DNA from 3 places in the Methylosinus trichosporium OB3b genome. Region 3 is predicted to be linked to each of the others. Evidence: riboswitches for the same ligand, from Rfam matches in the RefSeq annotation. Region 3 holds a riboswitch; each other region holds the start of a gene.
The links. A riboswitch is a leader RNA that binds a small molecule or an ion and turns the genes downstream of it on or off. The one in region 3 is predicted to bind cobalamin.
Positions count from the first base shown of each region.

Region 1 (7,455 bases), 1.7 Mb from region 3:
CTCAACTCCGCGGGTAGAAGAAGAGCTGTGCGCTACATTTCCACCCGCGGCGACGCCCCCGAGCTCGCCTTCGAAGACGTCCTCCTCGCCGGCCTCGCCGCCGATGGCGGGCTCTACACCCCCGTCGCCTATCCGCGCCTCGAGCGTGAGGCGATCGCGGCGCTCGCCGGCCTGCCCTTCGCGCAGGCGAGCGCCAACATCATCGCGCCCTTCGTCGGCGAGGCTTTTTCCGGCTCGGCGCTCGGCGAATTGACACGCGGCGCCTATGCGGGCTTCCGCCACGCCGCAGTCGCGCCGCTCACGCAGATCGACGACAATCTCTTCGTGCTGGAGCTGTTCCACGGGCCGACGCTCGCCTTCAAAGATGTGGCGATGCAGCTGCTCGGACGCATGATGAACGAGGCGCTGGCGCGGCGCGGCTTGCGCGCCACCATCGTCGGCGCCACCTCGGGCGATACGGGCGCGGCGGCGATCGAGGCCTTCCGCGGGCTCGACCGCGTCGATGTGTTCATTCTCTATCCGCATGAGCGCGTGTCCAATGTGCAGCGCCGGCAGATGACCACCATCGCCGACGACAACATCCACACGATTGCGCTCACCGGCTCCTTCGATGACGCGCAGGCCATTCTGAAAGCGCTGTTCCGCGACCAGCGCTTTCGCGAGGAGGTCGGCCTCGCCGGGGTCAACTCCATCAATTGGGCGCGCGTCGTCGCGCAGACGGTCTATTATTTCACCAGCGCCGTGGCGCTCGGCGGGCCGCTGCGCGCGGCGAGCTTCGCTGTGCCCACGGGCAATTTCGGCGATATTCTCGCCGGCTTCGTCGCCAAGCGCATGGGGCTGCCGATCGACCGGCTGCTCATCGCCACCAACGCCAATGACATTCTCGCCCGCGTTCTCGCGAGCGGCGCCTATGAGCTGCGCGCGGTCACGCCGACCCTGTCGCCGTCGATGGACATTCAGATCTCGTCCAATTTCGAGCGCCTGCTGTTCGACATGCTCGGCCGCGATCCGGCGCAGATCCGCGCGCTGATGGGCTCGCTCGATCAATCGCGGCGCTTTTCGCTCGCGCCCGAGACGCTCGCCGCCATTCGCGCCGAATTCGACGCCTGCTCCAGCAATGACGAGGAGACGACGGCCGAGATCGTCCGCACCTTCCGCGCTTCGGGCTATGTGCTCGACCCGCATGGCGCGACCGGCGTGCGCGCCGCGCGCCGCCGCCTCGCCGAGGATCCGGCGACGCCGGTGGTCGCGCTGGCGACGGCGCATCCGGCCAAATTTCCCGATGCGATCGAGGCGGCGATCGGGCGCCGGCCGCCGCTGCCCGAGCATCTCGCGCCGATCCTCGAGGCGCGCGAGCGATTCTCCGTGCTGGACAATGATGTGGCGACGGTCGCCGCCTTCATCCGCGCGCGCGCCCGCGCCGCGCGTGGGACCGCGTGAGGGCGCCATGGCTCTGTTCGGCCTCGTCTCCTATTATCGCGATCTGCCGATCCGCGGCGACGGCGTCTATCTGCGCATGTCCGACATGCGCGACTATGCCGCCTGGGCGGCGTTGCGCGAGCGCAGCCGCGCCTTTCTCACGCCCTGGGAGCCGACCTGGCCGGCCGATGATCTGACCCGCGCCAGCTTTCGCTATCGCGTGCGCCGCCACGCCGAGGAGATGGCGCGCGACGACGCCTATTCCTATTTCGTGTTCCGCGCCGCCGACGATGAGCTGGTCGGCGGGCTGACGCTCGGCCATGTGCGGCGCGGGGTCTCGCAGGCGGCGACGCTCGGCTATTGGATGGGCGAGCCCTATGCCGGCAAGGGTTATATGTCCCGCGCGGTGCGGGCCGCGCTCGACTACGCTTTCACGCGCCAGCGCTTGCATCGCATCGAGGCCGCCTGCCTGCCCACCAACGCGCCCTCGATCCGCCTGCTGGAGCGCAACGGCTTCAAGCAGGAGGGGTTTGCGCGCGCCTATCTGAACATCAATGGGCAATGGCGCGACCATCTGCTGTTCGCGCGTCTCGACAGCGATTCCCTGCCGCCGGGTCGTCCCGGCGCAGGCTGACCGGCGCCGTCTCGAATCCGCACGGCGCCGCTCGAGCGGGGCCCGCTGCGTCATTAGCCGACTCTCGACGCGCGCTCCTTCTCCCACTCGTGGGAGAAGATGGCCCCGCGAAGCGGGGTCGGATGAGGGCGCCGGCAGTTTCTCTGAATCTTGCAGCTCTGTTTCTTGAATTCGAAGCAGTTTTTGAATTCGAAGTCGTTTTTCAGTGAGGGCCCTCATCCGACCCTCGCGAAGGCGAGGGCCACCTTCTCCCGCCCTGCGGGAGAAGGGTGCGCCCATTTCTGCGACGCGACTCGTTTCTTCCGCGCGTCTGGCGCGATTCTTTCAGCCGACCCTGCAAGTCACGGGTGCGCGTCCCGCAACAGGACGCGCCAGCGTAGCAAGGGTCGCGTGCATGGAGTCGAAGGATCGAGGGCGTCCGTTCGGGGCGGTGGAGACCATCATGGTCGGCGGCGCGCAGGTGGCGCGTCTCGACCTCGAGCAGACGGCCCGGCTGATGATCGAGACCGCGCGCGGGCCGGCGCCGGAGGGCGCGCCGCTGTTCCTGACCTCGGTCAATGGCGAGGCGCTGGCGCGCCGCGACGCCGATCCCGATTTCGCCGCGCTGATCGACGGCGCCGATCTCGTCAACGCCGACGGCCAGCCGCTGGTGGTCGCCTCGCGGCTGCTGGCGCGCAACGCGCTTCCGGAGCGCGTCGCGACGACCGATCTCTATCCGCTCGTCGCCGGCAAGGCCGAGGGGGAGGGCGTCAGCTTCTATCTGCTCGGCGCCAGCGAGGAGTCCAATCGCGGGACCTTTCAAGCGACGAAGCGGCGTTTCCCGCGGCTCGACATTCGCGGTCGCTGCCATGGCTTTCTGACCGGAGCGGCGCTCGAGCGCAAGGTCGAGGAGATCGACGCGCTCGCGCCCGACATTCTGTGGCTGGCGCTCGGCGTGCCGCGCGAGCAGGAATTCGTGCGCCATTGGCGTCATCGCCTTCGCAACGTCAAAATGATCAAGACATCTGGCGGCCTGTTCGACTTCATGGCCGGGGCCAAGAAGCGGGCGCCGCTGTGGATGCAGCAGGCGGGGCTCGAATGGGCGTTTCGTCTGGCGCTGGAGCCGCGCCGCCTGCTGCGCCGCTATGCGACGACCAATCCCGTCGCGCTGATGCTGCTGATGCGCCATACGCGCTGAGGCGCAAGAGTTTCCGCCCGGCTGCGTCCGAGGCGGGAGACCAGGGCCGACAAAGTACCGCGTATCGGCTTTGGGTCCCCGGCGCGCGTCTCCGCTCGCGCCGGGGACGGCCCTGAGCGCCGCCCCGGCGCACGCTTGACTCGGCCACAGTCTCGCCTATGACTCCCCCTCGATGGTTCCCCATGTGGGATTGAATGGGAATGCGGTGAGCGTCGGCGGCGGCGCGATTCCGCGGCTGCCCCCGCAACTGTGAGCGGATAGCCGAAGACCGAAAGCCACTGGCGCGCAAGCTCCGGGAAGGCGGTCCGACCGGCGATGACCCGCGAGCCAGGAGACCTGCCATCATTCGTGGTCACGCGCGAGAGCGTCGGGCGGGGTGCACCGATGCGGCCGAGATCCGTTCGACGAACGGGTCGAGACCTTCGCAGTGACGGCCCACGTCCGCTGCGAGGCGATTGTCATGTCTTTTCCACTTTCGAGGTCCGCCGTTCTCGGCGCGCCGCTCTTCTCCGCGTCCCTGCTCGTCATCCTTCCCGCTCTCTCTTTCGCCCAGGAGGCGCTGCCGAGCCTAGAGATCGGCGCCGCCACCGTCGTCTCCGCCGATCGCGTCGAGGAGCCGGCGTCGCGCGCGGCCTCCGCCATCACCGTCGTTTCGGGCAAGGAGGTCGAGAAGCGCGGCGCGACGGGCCTGCTCGAGGTTCTGCGCGGAACGCCCGGCCTCGATCTCTATTCCTCCGGCGGCGTCGGCACGCAGAGCTTCGTCTATCTGCGTGGCGCGACGCCCGGCCAGACGCTCGTGCTCATCGACGGCGTGCGCATCGGCGATCCGTCCTCGACCGACGGCTCGGTCGATTTCGGCGCGCTCGTCGCCACCGATATCGAGAGGATCGAGGTGCTGCGCGGGCCGCAATCGGCGCTCTATGGCTCCAACGCCATGGGCGGCGTCATCGACATCATCACCCGCAAGGGCGAAGGCAAGCTCAAGGGCTCCGTCACTTTCGAAGGCGGCTCCTATGGAACGATTCACACGCGCGCCAGCGTTTCGGGCAGCGAGGGCGCGCTCTGGTACGCCTTCGCCGTCGACGCGCTGCATGTTGATGGATTTCCGCGTTATGGCTATCGCATCACGCGGCCGCTCACCATCGGCGACGGGGTGACGCCGCTGCCGGCCGCGCCCTCCGACAGTCCGACCAACAAGGGCGGCGCCAGCGCGCGGCTCGGCTATCGCATCTCCGAGGATCTGTCGGTCGAGGCTTCTTTCATCGGTTATGACAATTCGATCCGCTTCGCCAATACATTCGCCTTCACGCCGGCGGATGTGTTCGACAATGAGAACCATTCGCATTCGTCCTTCGGACAGGGCCATGTGCGTATCGACGCCGATCTCTTCGAGCGCCGGCTGCATAATCGGCTCGTGCTGTTCGGCAATGTGATCGATCGCGACATCTGGCAGACCAGCGCCTGCTTCGATGCGAGCTTTTCCTCCTTCGATTGCCGAACGGGAATGCGCGGCGCGCGCCGCGGGCTCGAATATCAGGGCGATCTGAAGCTCGACGCTCTGGGGCTGCTCACATTCGGCGCGCGACTCCAGACCGAGACGGTGCATACTTCGCAGGATCCGGCGCCGGTGGGGAGCTTCACGCCGATCGACGCCGCGCAGACGACTCATTCGGGCTTCGCCCAGCACAAGTTCACTGTGTTCGATCGTCTCGATCTCTCCTATGGCGGCCGTATCGACGCCGTCGCCGGCAATCACACATTCGGCACATGGCGTACGACCGCCGCCTATCGTCTCGAGGAAACCGGAACGAAATTCAAGGCCAGCGCCGGAACCGGCGCGCGCATCGCCTCGCTCTATCAGCTCTTCAGCCAATATGGCGATCCGCGCCTGCAGCCGGAGACGAGCCTCGGATATGATTTCGGATTCGACCAGACGCTCTTCGAGGATCGTGTGTTCACGTCGCTGAGCCTGTTCGAGAATGATTTTCGCCAGCTCATCGACTATGGCTCGGCGCCGACCTGCACGGCGACGCAAGTGTACGGCTGCTATTACAATGTCGGCAAGGCGAAGACGCGCGGAATCGAATTTTCCGGCGAGGCCGCGCTCGTGCCGAACGAATGGCGCCTGAAGGCGAGCTACACGCATCTCGTCGCGCAAGATCTCGTCAAGAATGTCGGCCTGTTTCGGCGCCCGCGCGACAAGGGCATGGCCGCGCTCGTCTATTCGGGCTTTCCCGGCCTCGAGCTCGAGGCGCGGCTCAATGTCGTCGGTCCTCGCATCGACAACGATTTGATCAACTCGCGGCGCGTGACGCTGTCGAGCTATGCGCGGCTCGATCTCTTCGCCGATTACAAGGTGAACGAGCTCTTGTCCGTCTTTGCGCGCATCGAAAACCTCAATGATGCGCGTTATGAGGAAATCTATAATTACGGAACCGCCGGACGCTCCGCCTATGGCGGAATCAGGATGAAATGGTGAGGGTGCTCCGACATGACGCGAGTGCGTCATTGTGAGCGCAGCGAAGCAATCCAGGGCCACGGGGCGGGCTCTGGATTGCTTCGTCGCTGTGCTCCTCGCAATGAGGCCCCGACGTGTGATTCAGCTGATTTGACGAGGGTGAAAGAGCGAGCCTTCAGGCTCGCTCTCGACGCCGATGAATTCGATGACGCGGGGCAGTAGAACCATGACGCAAAGAGGAGACTTCGGATGACGCTTTCTCTCGATCGGTCCGGCGGCCGCGCACTCGCCTGGCTCGCCGCCTTCATCGCCGTCGGCGCCTTCGCCGGCTTCGGGGTCGCTTGCGCGGCGCCTTTCGCGGCTTTTGCGGCAGTCGCGGCGATCGCCAATCCGCGTGGCGCGGCGCTGACGCTGACCGCCTCGGCCTGGCTCGTCAATCAGATCATCGGCTTTGCTTTTCTGCATTATCCGACCGATCCGGCGACGCTCGGCTGGGGCGTCGCGCTGCTCGTTGTGGCGCTGCTCGCCTGCGAGACCGCGCGTCTCGTCGCGCCGCGCGCCGGCGCCGTCGCGGCTTTCGTCGCCGGCTTCGGCGCTTATGAGGGCGCGCTCTATCTCGCCACGGTCGCCACCGGCGGCGTCACCACGCATTATGCGCCGGAGAGCGTCGCGCGCCTCTTCGCCATCAATGCGGCCGCCTTCGCCGCGCTGCTCGCCGCCGGCAAGATTGCTTCGCTGATCGCGACGCGGCGCGCGCGTCGCGCCTATAGCTGAGCGAATCGTTTCGCGAGCGCGAGGCTCGCGGCGACGAGGCGGCGCTCCTTCAGCAGGCGCGTCGCGCGCTCCTCGATCACGGCCGCCGCGGCGCGATCCGCGTCGGCGACATCGCCCATTCGCGGCAGCTCGACCGACGTGAGCGCGGCGAGCTGCGCAATATCTTCGTCGACGAGCGCGGCGAGGCGCGCGCGCCGCTCGCCTTCGACGCGCAGCCGATCATCGGCGCGTCGCGGCGTCTTCGCGAGCGAGCGCAGAATCGCGGCGCGCGCCAGCGTCAGCAGCAAATGCCGAGCATAGCCGCGGCGCGGAAAAGCCTCGCGGTCGCCGATGATCTCATTGACGCGGCGCATCGCCTCGAGCGCGCTCGCGCCGGGGTCGGCGTTGATGCGCTCGCCGCGCCGCGGCGGCGCGCCGTCGAGGCCGAGCATGTCCGTCCACAGCAGATCGACGATGTCGCGCGTTTTGTGGAAGGGGAGAATCGTGAGCCGCTCGGCGCCGAGCACATTGCGCCAGCGCGCGATGGTTTCGGCGTAGCGGCAATACCAGTTCGCGGGAAGCAGCAGCTCGTCGACGAAGGCGTCGAGCGTCAGGCCGCGGCCGGCGCGGATCGTGCTGGAATAGGCCGAATAGACGCGCTCCTCATGGGGACGCAGCACGAGGACGATGCGGCAGTCGAAACCTTTGAAGTCCTCGGCGAGCCGTTCGATCTGGAAGGGATAGAGCCGCGAGGACAAATGCTCGGCGCTGACGAGCGCGGTCGGCGCCGAGTCGCGCTCGATCTCATCGACGAGCGAAGCGACGACGCGCCGGCAGGTCTTCCACGAGCGCGTGAGATGATAATCGGCCCAGCCGGTGTCTTCGTAATAGCCGGCGACGAGCGCCGCATGATTGCGGCTCTGGCGCGAGAAGGCGAGGTTGCGCGTCGGATAGAGCACGCCGCGCGCGGCGAGGGCGCGGCGATGCGCATGGCAGAAGCGCTGCAACGCGCTG
Region 1 covers NZ_CP023737.1:2,085,917-2,093,371, reverse strand. The annotation lists gene thrC (threonine synthase) at 28-1,440, shown strand; gene CQW49_RS10020 (GNAT family N-acetyltransferase) at 1,448-2,053, shown strand; gene CQW49_RS10015 (WecB/TagA/CpsF family glycosyltransferase) at 2,448-3,230, shown strand; cobalamin riboswitch at 3,387-3,588, shown strand; gene CQW49_RS10010 (TonB-dependent receptor plug domain-containing protein) at 3,691-5,709, shown strand; gene CQW49_RS10005 (hypothetical protein) at 5,938-6,462, shown strand; gene CQW49_RS10000 (hypothetical protein) at 6,453-7,455, opposite strand, start outside.
Region 1: linked by a shared signal. The riboswitch ahead of CQW49_RS10010 (TonB-dependent receptor plug domain-containing protein) and the one ahead of cobW (cobalamin biosynthesis protein CobW) in region 3 are both predicted to bind cobalamin.

Region 2 (7,455 bases), 1.8 Mb from region 3:
CGCGCTCGCCGGGCATGGCGCCGTGGACGACGAGCCATGCGCGCTCCAGCCGGCCGGCGCGCCGCAGCGCGCGCCTGACGCGGGCGAGATTGCGGCCCGTCTTCATCACCACCAGCGCATCGGCCGCTGTCATGTGGCGGACGAGCTCGTCCTCGTCCAGCGTGCCGGGGAGGACGGTCATCACATCGTCAGCCCAGGTGATCGAGATTCCGGTCGCCGTCCAGCAGCCCGCCATGCCGGGAATGCCGGGGATGATCTCGATCTCCACTCGCCCCTGCAAACGCGTGTGGAGATGCATGAAGGAGCCGTAGAAGAAGGGATCGCCTTCGCAGAGGACGACGACGTCGTCCCGCTCCGCGAGCGTCACGAGCCGTTCGGCCCAGCCGTCGTAGAAACGCGCGAGAAGGGATTGGTAGGCCGCCCGTCCGACGGAAGCTCGGTGGTGACGGGATATTCCATCGCATGCTCGACCACATCGGGCGCGAGCAGTCCCTCGACGATCCGCCGCGCCTGTCCGGGCCGTCCGGCCTTGCGGAAAAAAGCCAGCTGGCGCGCGCCGCGGACCGCCCGATCGGCCTTCACGCTGAGAAGATCGGGATCGCCGGGGCCGAGCCCGGCGCAGATGATGCGACCCATCAGATCTCGCTCCGGCTGGCGAGCGCGTTGAGCGCCGCGACGGTGATCGCCGAGCCGCCGAGGCGGCCGAGCACGGTTAGCGCCGGGGCCGGCGGCGCGGCCATCAGCTCGTCCTTCGATTCGGCCGCGCCGACGAAGCCGACCGGGCAGCCGATGATGGCCGCCGGCCGCGGCGCTCCCGGCTCGGCGAGAATGTCGAGAAGGCGGAACAGCGCCGTCGGGGCGTTGCCGATGGCGATCACGGCCCCGCGAGACGGGGACGCCACAGCTCCACCGCGGCCGCGGAACGGGTGTCGCCGAGCCTTGCGGCGAGATCCGGCACGGAAGGATCGGCGAGCGTGCAGAGAACCTCGTTGCGGGCCGGCAGACGGGCGCGGGTGACGCCCTCGCCACCATGCGGGCGTCGCACAATATGGGCGCGCCTGCTTCCAGCGCGCGCGCGCCGCGGCGACGAAGCCCGGGCCGAAGCGCACGCCGGCTTCGAGCCCGACCAGCCCGGCGGCGTGAATCATCCGAACCACGATCGGCTCCTCCTCCGCGGAGAAGCGGGCGAGATCGGCTTCGGAGCGGATGATGGCGAAGGAGCGACGATAGATCGCTGCGCCATCTGTTTCATAGCGCTTCACGCGAGAGCCTCTTCGAACAGCGCGCCATCGGCGAAATCGGCCGGGCGCAGATCGCGGATGCGCGGCCCGTCGGCCGCGGCGCCGCGCACGACGAGGTCATAGCCGCGCGGCGTCGCGACGATGGTGAGATCGGCGGGCGCCGCATGGGCGCAGCCCTTCGCGCAGCCGGCGACGTGAAGATGCGCCCCCACCGGGACAGCGGGCGCCAATGCGCGGGCGAGGTCCCGCGTCGGTCCTGCGGCTTGCGGGCAAAATGGCGCGCCGGAACACGCGCTCACCTGCAGAACAGGATCGGCCGCGAGCAGGACGCCTTCGAGCGCCGGCGGGGCGAGGCTCGTCTCCACCGCGAGCATTCGCCAGGGCGTGACGCGGACATCGCCGAGGCGGCCCAGCGCCTGCAGCGCCGCCGCCGGCGCCGCGCCGAACGGGAAGCCGACGAGATAGCCGTCCGGGACCGGTCCGGGCGTGGGAGCTTCCGCCGCCGGCGCGGTTCGGCGTGATCCCGACCAACCGGCGGCCCTATGCGGCGGACGAGAGCCGCCATGCGTCCGCGACCCGCCGCGACGCCGCCAGCGGCCAGAAACCAGCGCGCCAGCTCGACCGCCGCTCCTGCCGCCGCATCCGTTCGAACCCGTTGGCCCTTCGGCGCGCCATCCGCGCGCAGGATGATCCCGCCATCGGCCGCGCGCTCGATGCGGATATCGGCCGACGTCTGGGCGAGTCGCCGGACCGCTCCCGTGTCCACGGCGAAGCCGAATTTTGCCGGAAGCGGCGGGAGATCGGCGAGCGCCGCGGTCATTGCGGCGGCGATCCGCTCCGTCTCCCCCGCCTCGTCCGGGAACGGCGTCACGATGATGTTGCGCCGCCGCTCGGCGCGCTCGTCCAAATCGACGAGGCCGAGACGGCCGAGCATGGCGAGAAGGGCGCCGTGATCGGCTTCGGCGACGCCGCGGATTTGCAGATTGGCTCTGTTGGTGAGGTGGATCTCTCCGTCGCCGAACCATTGCGCGGCCGAAGCGATCCCGATGAGCTGCTCGCCGGCTATCCGTCCCAGCCGTGGCCTGACGCGCAGGACGAGACCGTCGCCCGAGGCCATCGGCCGCAAGGCTCCGGGGCACCAGCCGCGGACCTGCGGCGCGCCGGGACGCGGATGCGCGCGCTGCGGCGTTTCCGCTCGCTCGTCCGAATAGGTCTGGATCAAAGCCGGCCCTCATCTCTCATGAGGCGGCCAGCCGAAACCGATTGTCGTCGACCTCTGTGCGAAGGGCGAACGCAAGCCGGCTCGATCGGTTGCGGCGCGCCCCGTCCGCCCGTCGTCATGCGCTGGCAGGTCTCCCGGCTCACGGATCTGGGGATCGCAATCCACCTCGGTCCTCCACCTTCCCAGCCTTGTCGGCCAGTGGCGTCGGAGGACCTCTCCGTTCACGGTCGCGGGGGGCGGCTGCGCTCGGGCTGCCTTTCGGGCAATCCGTCGCCTTCCCTCTTCGCCTGTCGCAAGACAGGAACCAGCGCCCGGCGAATAGACGCGCCCGACCGCGGTCCTGTCAAGACAGGACCGCGCACGGGGCGCGACGAGCCTCCCCTGAACCATGCAGAGCTGCTGCGCGCAGAACTTCACCGAGCAGCGGCGCGCCGACGTTCGAGGTCAAAGTTCCGCCGTCGAAGCGCAAAGAGCTTTTTGGCGTGGAGCGAACGATTGCCGGGCGAACTCGACAGCGGCGACTTCAGCCAATTGTCGATAACGGAAGCGACACTATTCGGAAACGCGCCGAGTTTACCACTTTCGGCGCGGCAAGCCCGAATTCCCGCCTAGGATGCGTTCGAGTCGGGGTTGATAGGAGCAGTCGCCGCAGGATTGGGTTGCCTCCGAATTGATCAGATGTGGGCGCGTCGTTTGCTGCTGGTCAATAGCGCCTTTCGTTCGAACGCGGAATCGTCCCAGCGATCAGAATTCGCTCACTCCGACGAAAGAACGAAAGAGTTCTCTCCGATCAAATTGGTTCGGATGCGCTTCATCGTCGAGGTCCCGATGAAATCTACCGTCGACAACGGGTGCGTCACTGCTTTGCTCACGAGCGCTGCGTTCGGCGCCGGCCCGCATCTTCCAGGAGCATTTTGATGAGCACGGGTCAAACATGTCTGGTCGCCCTCCGCAGCGAGCGCTCGCCATGCAGATGATGAAAGATATGCCGACAGCACAGGACGCGGCCCGAGTCGACCTGCTGCCGGGGCGAGAGCGCGATCGGCCGCGGCTCGCGCCGGCGCCGTCCGGTCGATCTGCGCCGCGCCGGCTGCTGATCGGCGCGATTCTGGCGGTGCTCGCGATCGGCTGGGCGCTGAAGGCGAAACTGTCGCCGCAACCCGACGCTAATCTGGTGACGGCGCCGGCCGTTATCGGCGACATCGAACGGACCGTGTTGGCGACCGGCACATTGAAGCCGGTGAAGCTGGTCGCCGTCGGCGCGCAGATGTCTGGTCGCGTGGTGTCGTTGAAGGTCGCGCTGGGCCAAAGGGTCGAGGCCGGCGAGCTCATCGCCGAGATCGATTCCGTGACCCAGCGCAACGCGCTGCGCACGAGCGAGGCGGCGCTGCGGAGCACCCGCGCTCAGCGTGAGGAAAAGGAGGCGTCGCTCATGCTCGCCGAGGCCAATTTCACGCGCCAGAAGGCGACGCTGGCCCAGAAGGCGAGCTCGCGAGCCGACTATGATTCCGCGGAAGCGAATGTGAGGACGACGCGGGCGCAAATCGCTCAACTCGACGCCCAGATCATCGAGGCCGAGGTCGCGATCGAGGCGGCTCGCGTCAATCTCGGCTATACGCGCATCACCGCGCCGATCGACGGCTCCGTGCTCGCGATCGTCACCCAGGAAGGTCAGACGGTGAACGCCGTGCAGTCGGCGCCGACCATCGTGGTTCTCGGCCAGGTCGATACGATGACCATCCGCGCCGAGATCTCGGAGGCCGACGTCGTGCGGGTGAAGCCTGGTCAGAAGGTCTACTTCACGATTCTGGGCGATCCGGAGCGCCGCTATCACGGGAGCCTCGCATTCATCGAGCCGGCGCCGGAATCCATCAAGACCGACAGCAGTTTCACTTCGACCTCCACGACCTCGTCGAACGGCGGCTCGTCCTCCTCGTCAACGTCCTCCTCCTCGTCGGCGATCTACTACAATGGCATCTTCAACGTGCCGAACCCCGACGGCGATCTACGCACCTACATGACCGCGGAGGTCCATATCGTGCTGGACGAGGCGCATGATGTGCTGACCGTTCCCGCCGCGGCGCTGGGCGAGGTCGACGCGGAGGGCGCCTATAAGGTGCGGGTGGTCGAGCCTTCCGGCGCCGTCGCGACGCGCGCCGTGAAAGTCGGGCTCAACAACAAGATCACGGCCGAGATCCGCTCTGGACTCACCGTCGGCGAACGCGTGGTGATCGGCGTCACCGGCGCCGCGACGCCGAAAGCAATGCTCGGTTCGCCGCCGCCGCCGATGGGGATGTGAGCATGACGGATCCATTGATCCTGCTGGACAAGGTCAGCCGCGTCTATTCATCCGGTGATTCCCTGGTCGCTGCGCTGGATTGCGTCGACTTGCGCATAGACGCCGGCGAGATGGTCGCCATCGTCGGCGCATCCGGCTCGGGAAAATCAACGCTGATGAATATTCTCGGCTGCCTCGATCGGCCGACCTCCGGCTGTTATCGAATCCTCGGACGCGACGTCTGTGAGCTCGATCGAGACGAGCTCGCCGCGCTGCGGCGCGAGCATTTCGGATTCATATTCCAGCGCTACCATCTTCTCAATGAGCTCACCGCGATGGGCAATGTGGAGATGCCTGCGATCTACGCCGGCTTTTCGTCCATGGAACGTCGCCGCCGGGCCTCGGCGATCCTCGACCGTCTCGGACTGGCCGAGCGCTCGACGCACACGCCCGGGCAGCTTTCCGGCGGACAGCAGCAACGCGTGTCGATCGCACGCGCCTTGATCAACGGCGCAGACGTGATCCTCGCGGATGAGCCGACCGGCGCGCTCGACAGCCGCAGCGGCGAGGAGGTTCTGCGAATCCTGGACGAGATCCATGCCGAAGGCCGCACGGTGATCATCGTCACTCATGACATGGCGGTCGCCCGTCGAGCCCAGCGCATCATAGAATTGCGCGACGGCGTGGTCACATCGGATCGGTCCAATCCACGCGAGAGCGTCGCGGTCGCCGAGCCGAGCGCGATCCATCTCGACGACGCCGCGCGCGCTCGCGAGTCGGCGACGGCGTGGTCCGCGCGAGTGAGCCGCTTCCGGGAAGCGCTGCGCATGGCGTTGCTATCCATGAACGCCCATCGGCTGCGCGCATTTTTGACCATGCTCGGCATCATCATCGGCGTGGCGTCCGTGGTCTGCGTCGTCGCGCTCGGCTCTGGATCCCAGGAACGGGTGCTGTCCAATATCAACGCTCTCGGCACCAACACCCTCGAGATCTTTCCGGGCAAGGATTTCGGCGACACACGCTCCGGCAAGATCAAGACTCTGGTGATAGCGGACGCGCGCGCCTTGGCGCAGCAGCCCTTCGTGGCGGCGGTGGCGCCGACGGTCTCGACCTCCAGCACGCTCCGTTTCGCCTCGATCGAGGCCAGCGCGCAGGTCAATGGAGTCGGCGAGCAATATTTTCGAGTCAAGGGCTCGCAGCTGGCAGAGGGCCGTTTTCTCGACGCCGATAGCGTGCGCAGCTACGCCCAGGATGCGGTGATCGACGGCAATGCGCGCAAGACGCTGTTCCCCGACGGCGCGTCGAATCCGGTCGGCAGAATCGTCCTCGTCGGACGCGTCCCCTGCCGCATCGTCGGAGTCATCCGGCAGCAGCAGAGCGGCTTCGGCTCCAGCGCCAATCCGACCGTCTACCTACCCTACACCACCGTGCAGGCGCGCTTTCTCGGCGACTTGTCGCTGCGGAGCATCAGCGTCCGCGTCGACGACGCCACTGCGACCGATCAGGCGGAGCAAGGCGTCATTCGGCTATTGACCGAACGTCACAAGAGCAAGGATTTTTTTATTCTCAACACCGACGACATTCGTCGCACCATTCAGGGCACGACGCAGATCCTGACATTGCTCGTCGCGGCCATCGCAGTGATATCCCTGATCGTCGGCGGCATCGGCGTGATGAATATCATGCTCGTCTCGGTATCTGAGCGCGTCGGCGAGATCGGCGTGCGCATGGCGGTCGGCGGCCGCCAAAGCGATATCCTGCACCAGTTCTTGATCGAAGCCGTGCTGGTCTGCCTGATCGGCGGCGCGCTCGGCGTCGCTTTCGCGCTCGGCTTCGGTTTGGCGTTCAACGCTCTGGATTTGGGCTTTCGCCTGATTTATTCGACGACGTCCATCGTGATCGCCCTCCTGGCTTCGACCGGCATCGGAATTGTCTTCGGCTATGCGCCAGCGCGCAATGCGTCGTATCTCGATCCGGTGGCGGCGCTGTCGCGAGAGTGATTTGCATCCGGGACAATCATCGGACCATCTCCGTGATGCGCGACGCCTTGCCGTTGGCTCCCCTCGGCTGGTTCTGTGCAAGAGAGGCGAAGATTTGGTTCGTTTGGAATTGAAACGGAGGCGACCTGTCGGACGGCCAATCGCCAGGGCCCGCGCAGCCCTGTTTCATCATTCCGACTGGGTCTCATCGGTTCCGACTCGGGCGCTCTGCGACTCTCGTATTAATCGAGATCGAACGCATTCTTATAATCGCGGACAAGCTCGGGGTTTTGCCTCTCCTTGTGGAGAATGCTGTTGCCGACCGCCAGAAACTCGATTTCACTTCCCATGAAACAGGAGAAGGCGTCCTCCGGCGTGCAGACGATGGGCTCACCCCGCACATTGAAGCTCGTGTTGACGAGGACCGGACAGCCGGTCAGCTCCTCGAACCTGCTGATCAATGCATAATAGCGCGGGTTGGTCTCCTTATGGACCGTCTGGAGGCGCGCCGAGTAGTCGACATGGGTGACCGCCGGTATCTCCGAGCGCAGCACATTGAGCTTGTCGACGCCGAATAGCGCTTGTTCCTGCGCGGACATCTCGCGGCAGCGATCGGATTTCACATCGGCGACGAGAAGCATATAAGGCGAATCCACGTCCAGATCGAACCAGTCCGCGACGCGCTCGCGTAGCACGGAGGGCGCGAAAGGGCGGAAGCTCTCACGATATTTGACT
Region 2 covers NZ_CP023737.1:1,975,940-1,983,394, reverse strand. The annotation lists partial or broken gene cobI (precorrin-2 C(20)-methyltransferase) at 1-636, opposite strand, end outside; partial or broken gene CQW49_RS09610 (precorrin-8X methylmutase) at 636-1,262, opposite strand; gene CQW49_RS25095 (hypothetical protein) at 1,259-1,471, opposite strand; gene CQW49_RS09605 (hypothetical protein) at 1,537-2,463, opposite strand; cobalamin riboswitch at 2,571-2,787, opposite strand; gene CQW49_RS09595 (efflux RND transporter periplasmic adaptor subunit) at 3,431-4,762, shown strand; gene CQW49_RS09590 (MacB family efflux pump subunit) at 4,765-6,741, shown strand; gene CQW49_RS09585 (carbamoyltransferase family protein) at 6,963-7,455, opposite strand, start outside.
Region 2: linked by a shared signal. The riboswitch ahead of CQW49_RS09605 (hypothetical protein) and the one ahead of cobW (cobalamin biosynthesis protein CobW) in region 3 are both predicted to bind cobalamin.

Region 3 (7,455 bases):
GCGCCGGATCGTGATAGCTGCCCTTGGGATCGATATTGTAGCCGCGCGCCGGCTGCACGCCGACGACCACGGCGCCATAGCGATGAATGGCGAGGCGAAAGCCGCCGCGCGCGAAGAAAGGATCGCGCTCCGGCGCGCCCCAGCGCTCCATGATCGTGCTGCGCATTGCTTCCGGCAGCGTCGCGAAGAAGCTTTCGTAATCATCCAATGACAGCACGGCTTCGGTCGCATCGCGCTCGCCCGGCGCATTGGTCGGCCCCGCGAGCAGCGCGTCCATCAAGGCGCGCGCGCTCTGCGGGCGACCCGCGACGTCATAGCCTTCCGCCGCCATGGCCTCGAGAATCGTGATCGCGCTTTCCGGCGTGTCGAGGCCGACGCCATTGGCGAGTCGGCCGTCGCGATTGGGATAATTGGCGAGGATGATGGCGATGCGGCGCGCTTGCGCCGGCGCCGCGCGCAGCCGCGCCCAGCCGGCCGCCATTGCGGCGATGTGCGGTATATTCTCCTGCGCCGGCGCATGCTCGATCACGGGACATTGCGTGAGCGCGTCGAAGCGCGTTTGCGCCTTGAAGGCGGCGGCGCCGGCGAGAATGCGTCCGTCGACCTCCGGAAGCGCGACATTCATCGCTAGATCGCGCGCGCCCAGTCCGCGCGCGTCGGCGCGCCACGCCTCCTCGCTCGACGCCGCCATCACGGCTTGCAGCACGGCGGCGTCCGCCGCGTCGAACGGTCCGCCGCGCCGCTCCTCGCCCGGCGCCGAGGCGGCGAAAGCGGTGGCGTTGAGAATGACGGCGGGACGCAGCCGCTCGAACAGATCCGCGATCAAGCTGCGAGCGAACGGATTCTTGAGGCTCGGCGCGAAGATCGGCAGCGGATCGAGGCCCGCGCGCGCCAACGCGTCGCAGAGCGCGTCGATCGCCGCGGTCGCGCCCGACGCCACCATATGGCGATAGAAGACCAGCGCCGCGACCGGCGCGCCATTCCGTACGATATCATCCACTCCGACGACGCCCGCGCCCGGCCGATAGAGCCCCGCCTCCGGCATCGGCCGCGGCGGCGGCGCGATCGGCGCCGCGCCGATGAGATACGCCGCATGGCTCAAGAAATTACGGGCGTTGTCGGCGCCGCCCTCGATGAGATAAGCGAGCAGCCGCCGCCGCTCGGCGACGGGAATTGTCGACAGCGCCTCCGATTCCGGATCGTCGGCGTCATCGGAGAGCAGCGCGGCGAAGGCGACGCCGCGCTCCCGGCAGACACGCGCGATCTCATCGAGACCGTAAGGCCAATAGCTGCGCCCGCCGAGCAGGCGCACGCAGACGCAGCGCGCCGACGCGATTATTTTCTCGACATAGAGATCGACCGACAACGGATGCGCGAGGCCGAGCGGATTGGCGAGGCGCAGGCTCGGCGCATCGGCCGGACGACGCGCCGCCGCCGCGGCGAGGCAGGACAGATCGCTGTCGGCGGCCGAGAGCACGACGATGGCGCCGGGCGTCTGGCCGAGATCGACGGCCTCGTCGCCCGGAACGAGCTGGCCCTGCTGGATCGCCAGCAGATGCATCAGACGAGCGCCGCGATCAGCGCCGCCTCGATGTTCTCGCGCGCAAACCCCTTCTCGCCGATGACGACGAGGCGGCTCATGCGCGATTCGTCCTCGCGCCAGCGGCGATCATAATAGGTTTCGACGCGCGGTCCGACGGCCTGCACGATGAGCCGCGCCGGCTTGCCGCGCACGGCGACGACGCCCTTGAGGCGCAGCACGTCATGGCGCGCGAGGATGTCGCCAAGACGCGCGGCGAGCGGCTCGGCGGCTTCGATCGCGCCGGCATGCAGCACGAAGCTCGTGAAATCATCGTGATCATGATCCGCCTCCGCTTCATGGTGCGACGGCCGGCTGTCGAGATCGTCCTCGGCTGAGAGGCCGAGGCCGAGCAGAGCGGAAGGATGCAGCCGGCCCTCGCAGGCGCGCATCGCGACCACGCCCGCGCGCGCCGCCGCAAGCACGTCCCGCTCGACCGCGGCGAGCTCGGCGGCGTCGAGAAGATCGGTCTTGTTGAGCACGACGAGATCGGCCGATCCGAGCTGCTCCTCGAACAATTCCTCGAGCGGCGTCTCATGGTCGAGATTGGGATCTTGCGCGCGCAGAGCGGCGAGCGCCGCTTCGTCCGGCGCGAAACGCCCTGCGGCCACCGCCGCCGCGTCGATGACGACGATCACGCCGTCGACGGTCGCGCGCGTGCGCACATCCGGCCAGGCGAAGGCTTTCAGCAGCGGCTTGGGCAGAGCGAGGCCGCTGGTCTCGATCAATATATGCTCGGGCGGATCGGCCCGCTCCAGCAGCTTCGTCATCGTCGGCAGAAAATCATCGGCCACGGTGCAGCAGATGCAGCCATTGGCGAGCTCGACGATGTCCTCCTCCGCGCAGGCGTCGGCGCCGCAGCCGCGCAGAATGTCCCCGTCGACGCCGATGTCGCCGAACTCGTTGACGATCACCGCGAGGCGCCGCCCGCCGGCGTTGTGCAGCAGATGACGAATGAGCGTGGTCTTGCCGGAGCCGAGAAAGCCGGTGATGACTGTGGTCGGGATCTTGGTCACGGGCCTGCGCTCCGCCAATGCGTCGGGGCGCGATCGATCGCTTCGGCATCCGAAGCCGGACGTCCACCAAACGGACGCCGCCGGCGCCGAGGCGCCCCGCCCGGCCCGCGATCAGTTGTCGATGGCAGGTCTCCTGGCTTGCGGATCGAACGTTCCCATCGCCTTCCCGGCTGGGCCGCGCGCGACCCTCGCCAGTGGCGTCGTGATGAGGACTTTCCGCTTACAGTTGCGGGGGCAGCCGCGGCCTTGGACGGATCGTCCGCACCGCGTTCCCTTTTCACCTTCATTTGGAAGGACCATCGCCCTCGGGAGTATTCGAGGCGCGCGTGCCTGTCAAACGCTCTCGCAAAATCCGCTTGCCTCGCCGCGCGTCGACGCTAATCCTCCGCCCGCCTATCCGTCATCTCGCTATCGAAGCCGAGGTTTTTTTGGCAGCTGTCCCAACCTGCGGCCGGATCACGGCGCCGCCGCTCGTTCCGTTCCTGGCCGCGCTCGCAATCCTCGTCGGCGCCCTGTCCGTGCTCGTCGGCCCCGCACCGCTCTCCCCTGCCGAGATCGGCGCCGCGCTGCTCGGCGGCGGCGACCAGATTGCGCGGGACATCGTCTTTCAAATCCGCGCGCCGCGCGCGCTGCTCTCGCTGCTCATCGGCGCCATGCTCGGACTGTCGGGCGCTGCGCTGCAAGGCCTCTTGCGCAATCCGCTCGCCGATCCGGCCGTCATCGGAACCTCGAGCTCGGCGTCGCTCGGCGCTGTGATCGCGCTCTATTTCGGCGTCGCCAGAGCGGCGCCGCTGGCGCTGCCGCTGATGGCGGTGGCGGGCGCCTTGCTCGGCCTCGCGGCGCTGCTGCCGATCGCGCGGCGCAGCGAAGGCCCGTCGACGCTGATCCTCGCCGGCGTCGCCGTTTCGGCGCTCGCCGGCGCCGGCGTGTCGCTGGCGCTCAATCTCGCGCCCAATCCCTTCGCCGTGTCCGAGATCGCCTTCTGGCTGCTCGGCTCGCTGAGCGACCGCTCGCTCGAGCATGTGCTGCTGGCGACGCCGCTGATCGCCGCCGGCGCGGCGTTGATCCTGTTTCAGGCACGCGCGCTGGACGGGCTCGCGCTCGGCGAGGACGCCGCGCGCAGCCTCGGCTTCGATCTCGGCCGCGTCGGCGCGCTCGTCGCCGCGGGCGTCGCCATCGGCGTCGGCGCCGCGGTCGCGGTCTCCGGCTCCATCGGCTTCGTCGGCCTCGTCGCGCCTTATCTCGCGCGTCCTTTCACCGATCAGCGGCCGAGCCGGAGCCTCGCGCCCTCCGCGCTCATCGGCGCCGTGCTGCTGGGCCTCGCGGATATTCTGGTGCGGCTCATTCCGACCTCGACCGAGCTGCGCCTCGGCGTCGTCACCGCGATGATCGGCGCGCCCGTCTTCATCGGCGTGCTGCTGCGGCCCAACGCTCCGGGAGCCGGTCGATGAGCGCTCTTCGAGTCCGCGGCCTCGGCGTCGATCTCGGCGGCGCCGCTATTCTGCGCGACCTCGATCTCGACGCTCGCGCCGGCGCGCTCGTCGGGCTGCTCGGCCCGAATGGCGCCGGAAAATCGACGCTGCTGCGCGCGCTCTGCCGGCTCATTCCCATCCGCTCGGGAGAGATCGCCTGGGACGGACGGCCGCTGGCGCGCATGAGCGCGCGCGAGCGGGCGACGCGCCTCGCCTTCCTGCCGCAGGGCCAGACGCTGCATTGGCCGATCAGCGTGCGGCGCCTCGTCGAGCTCGGGCGGCTGCCGCGGCTCGGCCCGCTCGGCCGGATCGGCGCGGCCGATGAGGTGGCGGTCGCGGCGGCGATGGCGGCCGCCGATGTCGCCCATCTCGCCGAGCGCGCGGCGACGAGCCTCTCCGGCGGCGAGCGCGCGCGGGCGCTGCTGGCGCGAGCGCTCGCCGTCGAGGCGCCCGCGCTGCTCGCCGACGAGCCGACCGCCTCGCTCGATCCGCATCACGCGGTGGCGATCATGGAGACGCTGCGGCGCATCGCGCGCGAGGGCCGGCTGGTCCTCGCCGTGACCCATGATCTCGGCCTCGCCCAGCGCTTCTGCGACCGCATCATTCTGATCGACGAGGGACGCATCGTCGCCGACGGCGCGCCGGACGCGGCGCTGACGCCCGAGCGCCTGCGCGCCGTCTACCGCGTCGACCCCGCGGTGCTCACCGGATGGACGCCGGCGCGCCAGGACCAGCCGCGCCCGTTGTGACGCAGATCGACCAGCGACAGAGGCGGCGCGTCGATGCGCCAGAAGGAGCCGGCGGGAGCGCCGATGGCGTGGATGACCGCGGCGCGGATCACGCCGGCATGGGTGATCGCCAGCGCCGGGCCGGCGATCGCGCCGCTCTCCATCCAGCCGGCGACGCGGGCGATGAGAGCGGCGATCGATTCGCCGCCATGCGGCGCGGCCTCCGGGTCGATCAGCCATTGCTCGACCGCTTCCGGCTCTGATTCGGCGACGTCGCCGAGGCTGCGGCCGGCCCAGCGGCCATAATCGCAATCGCGCAAGGCCGGCTCGGGACGCGCCGCCAGCCCCGCCGCGGCGGCGGTGTCGAGGGCGCAACGCGCCGGACTGGCGACGATGGTCCGCGCGGACGAAAAACGACCGGCGATCCCCGCCGCCGCAGCGCGGCCCTTCTCATCGATGGGCTCGTCGAGGGGAAAGGCGGCGCTCCGCTGCGCGGCTGTGGACGCATGGCAAAGCAGCAGCAGCCGCGTCGCCGGCTCGGTCACTTCGCGGCGGCCGGCGCCCGCTCGTGGCAGAGCGCGCCGAACAGGAGGCCGAGGCTCAACCAAAGCACGGCGTTGACGCCGAGCGAGGCGAGCCGGAAATTCCACAGAGTCGTCGCGGAGAAATTCTGCGGAACCTCGTCGATCGCCGGCAGGATCGCCATCACGCCCGCCACCAGAGCGAGATAGCCGCCGACGCCGAGCAGAGCGGCGTTCCAGCCGCCGAGCCGACGCCGCGCCCCGCCGGCGGCGGAAGCCGCGGCGACGGCGGCGAGGAGGGAGACGGCGAGCATCCCGAAATGGAGGAGGCTGCGCGCGCCGATCGTCGCCGGATCGCCGACCGCCGGCGGATTGGGCGGATATTTGAGCGCCGGAACCAGGACGAGGACCGTGAGGCCGAGCGCGGCGAGCAGCAGCGCCGTCGAGCGGGCGTCCAGCCGGCCCATGCGTCCATGGGCGAAGGCGAAGACGAGGGCGAGCAGGCCCCCGAGCGCGCCGCCATAGACGAGCAGAGCGGTCAGCAGGCCAAAAGTCGCCTGCATCGCCCGGCTCACCAGCTCCGGCTCATCCTCCGCATGCGCCATCGCCGTCTCGAAGGCGATGGCGAGATCGATCTGCCGCTCGCCGAAGAGAAAGGCCAGCGCGAAGGCGACGACGCCCGCCAGGACGCCGGCCAGCATCCCGCGCAGCAGGAGCTTCGCGACCAATGTCGGGACTCCCGCTCAGTGGCAGGGGAAGCCGAGCAGATGGCGCCCGTCATGCACGAGCTCGTGGATATAGGCGCCCTCGACGAGAGCGGTCGCGCCCTGCTCGGCGCCGATGAAATAGATCGCGAGAAGGGCGAGAAGCCCGAACCAGATCGCGAAGGGGAGAATGTCCCGCACCGGAATCGGGGCCGACCGAACGTCACGGATGAGAATTTCAGTGGTCATCACGCCTCCTCGGGATCCCGCGTCCCGCTGGATTGCAAAGCGCTTCCATGGAGGTCTGGCTCCCTGCCGGATGGCAGGTCACAGTGGCGCAACCGCGCCGGATTTGACACCGGCTTCCCCATGAGCACGGGGGCAATTTGTCCGCGAAGGCGGCGCGTGTCAATCATGAAGCGCGAGGATCTCTCGAGGATCAGTGCATCCTGCGAAGGATTTCCGTCTCGAAGGACGGCGACTGGCGGAAAGTTTTTGATTAGGCCCTGCGGCCGTCCTTCGAGACGCCGCCTGCGGCGGCTCCTCAGGACGAGGGCTCCTTCACTGATCGCCCTGCGCTGCCGCGCTCACTTCGCCGATGGCGCGGCGCTCGTCTCGGCGGCGGCGACCTTCTCGGGCGTGGAATCGGCTCCGCGCATGACGCCGAGCAGACCCTTGCGCTTGGCCTCGTAATAAAAGCCGGTCGAATAGAGCCTGATGGCACGGGAAATGTCGCCCTCGGCGACGCGATAGGCGTTGGCGAGATAAGCGACGCCGTAATTGAGATTGGTCTCGGCGTCGAGCAGGCCCTTGGCCGGGCCATTATAGCCGACGCTGCGGGCGGTCGGATAGCTGATCTGCATCAGGCCCCAATAAGGACCATTCTTGGCGGCGGGATTGTAATTGCTCTCGCGGCGCACCGCTCTGTGAATGAGCGATTCCGGAATGTCGTAGGCGATGGCCTTGCGCGTGATGCTGGCTTCGAGCTTCTGGCGCGGCGTGAGGGTGATCGGCTCCGGCGGCGGAATGGGCTCGTCCGGCGCCTTGGCGACGAAGCCCGTATCCGGCGGAGCGCTGCTGCAACCGGCGAGCGCGACCAACCCGAGCGCCGCTACGGCGCGAATCGCTACTTTCATTCTGGGCCCTCCCGAGATGGACCGTAACCGCCGCGTTCACGATTGTCGACTCCGGGTTGGCGCGCGGCTTTCCCTTCTCGACGTCGCCGCCTCCGCTTCTTCCCGGGACCGCTCGACCCAGGCGTTGACGATGACGGCGTTCAAATATCGTTCACGGGCGCTCGCGAGGAAATCCGGGAGTGACGGGATGCGCCCATCGGACCGCGCGCCGGAGACCGATATGCTCGCCGCTGCGGAGAGGCAAATCAGAGTCATGAAGTCGACGTAACCCTCGACGTCGTCGTCGTCGGACAATCCGC
Region 3 covers NZ_CP023737.1:3,763,603-3,771,057, reverse strand. The annotation lists gene cobN (cobaltochelatase subunit CobN) at 1-1,561, opposite strand, end outside; gene cobW (cobalamin biosynthesis protein CobW) at 1,561-2,595, opposite strand; cobalamin riboswitch at 2,702-2,911, opposite strand; gene CQW49_RS17895 (FecCD family ABC transporter permease) at 3,024-4,046, shown strand; partial or broken gene CQW49_RS17890 (ABC transporter ATP-binding protein) at 4,112-4,816, shown strand; gene CQW49_RS17885 (histidine phosphatase family protein) at 4,747-5,340, opposite strand; gene CQW49_RS17880 (CbtA family protein) at 5,337-6,044, opposite strand; gene CQW49_RS17875 (CbtB domain-containing protein) at 6,060-6,269, opposite strand; gene CQW49_RS26180 (lytic transglycosylase domain-containing protein) at 6,608-7,156, opposite strand; gene CQW49_RS17865 (hypothetical protein) at 7,193-7,455, opposite strand, start outside.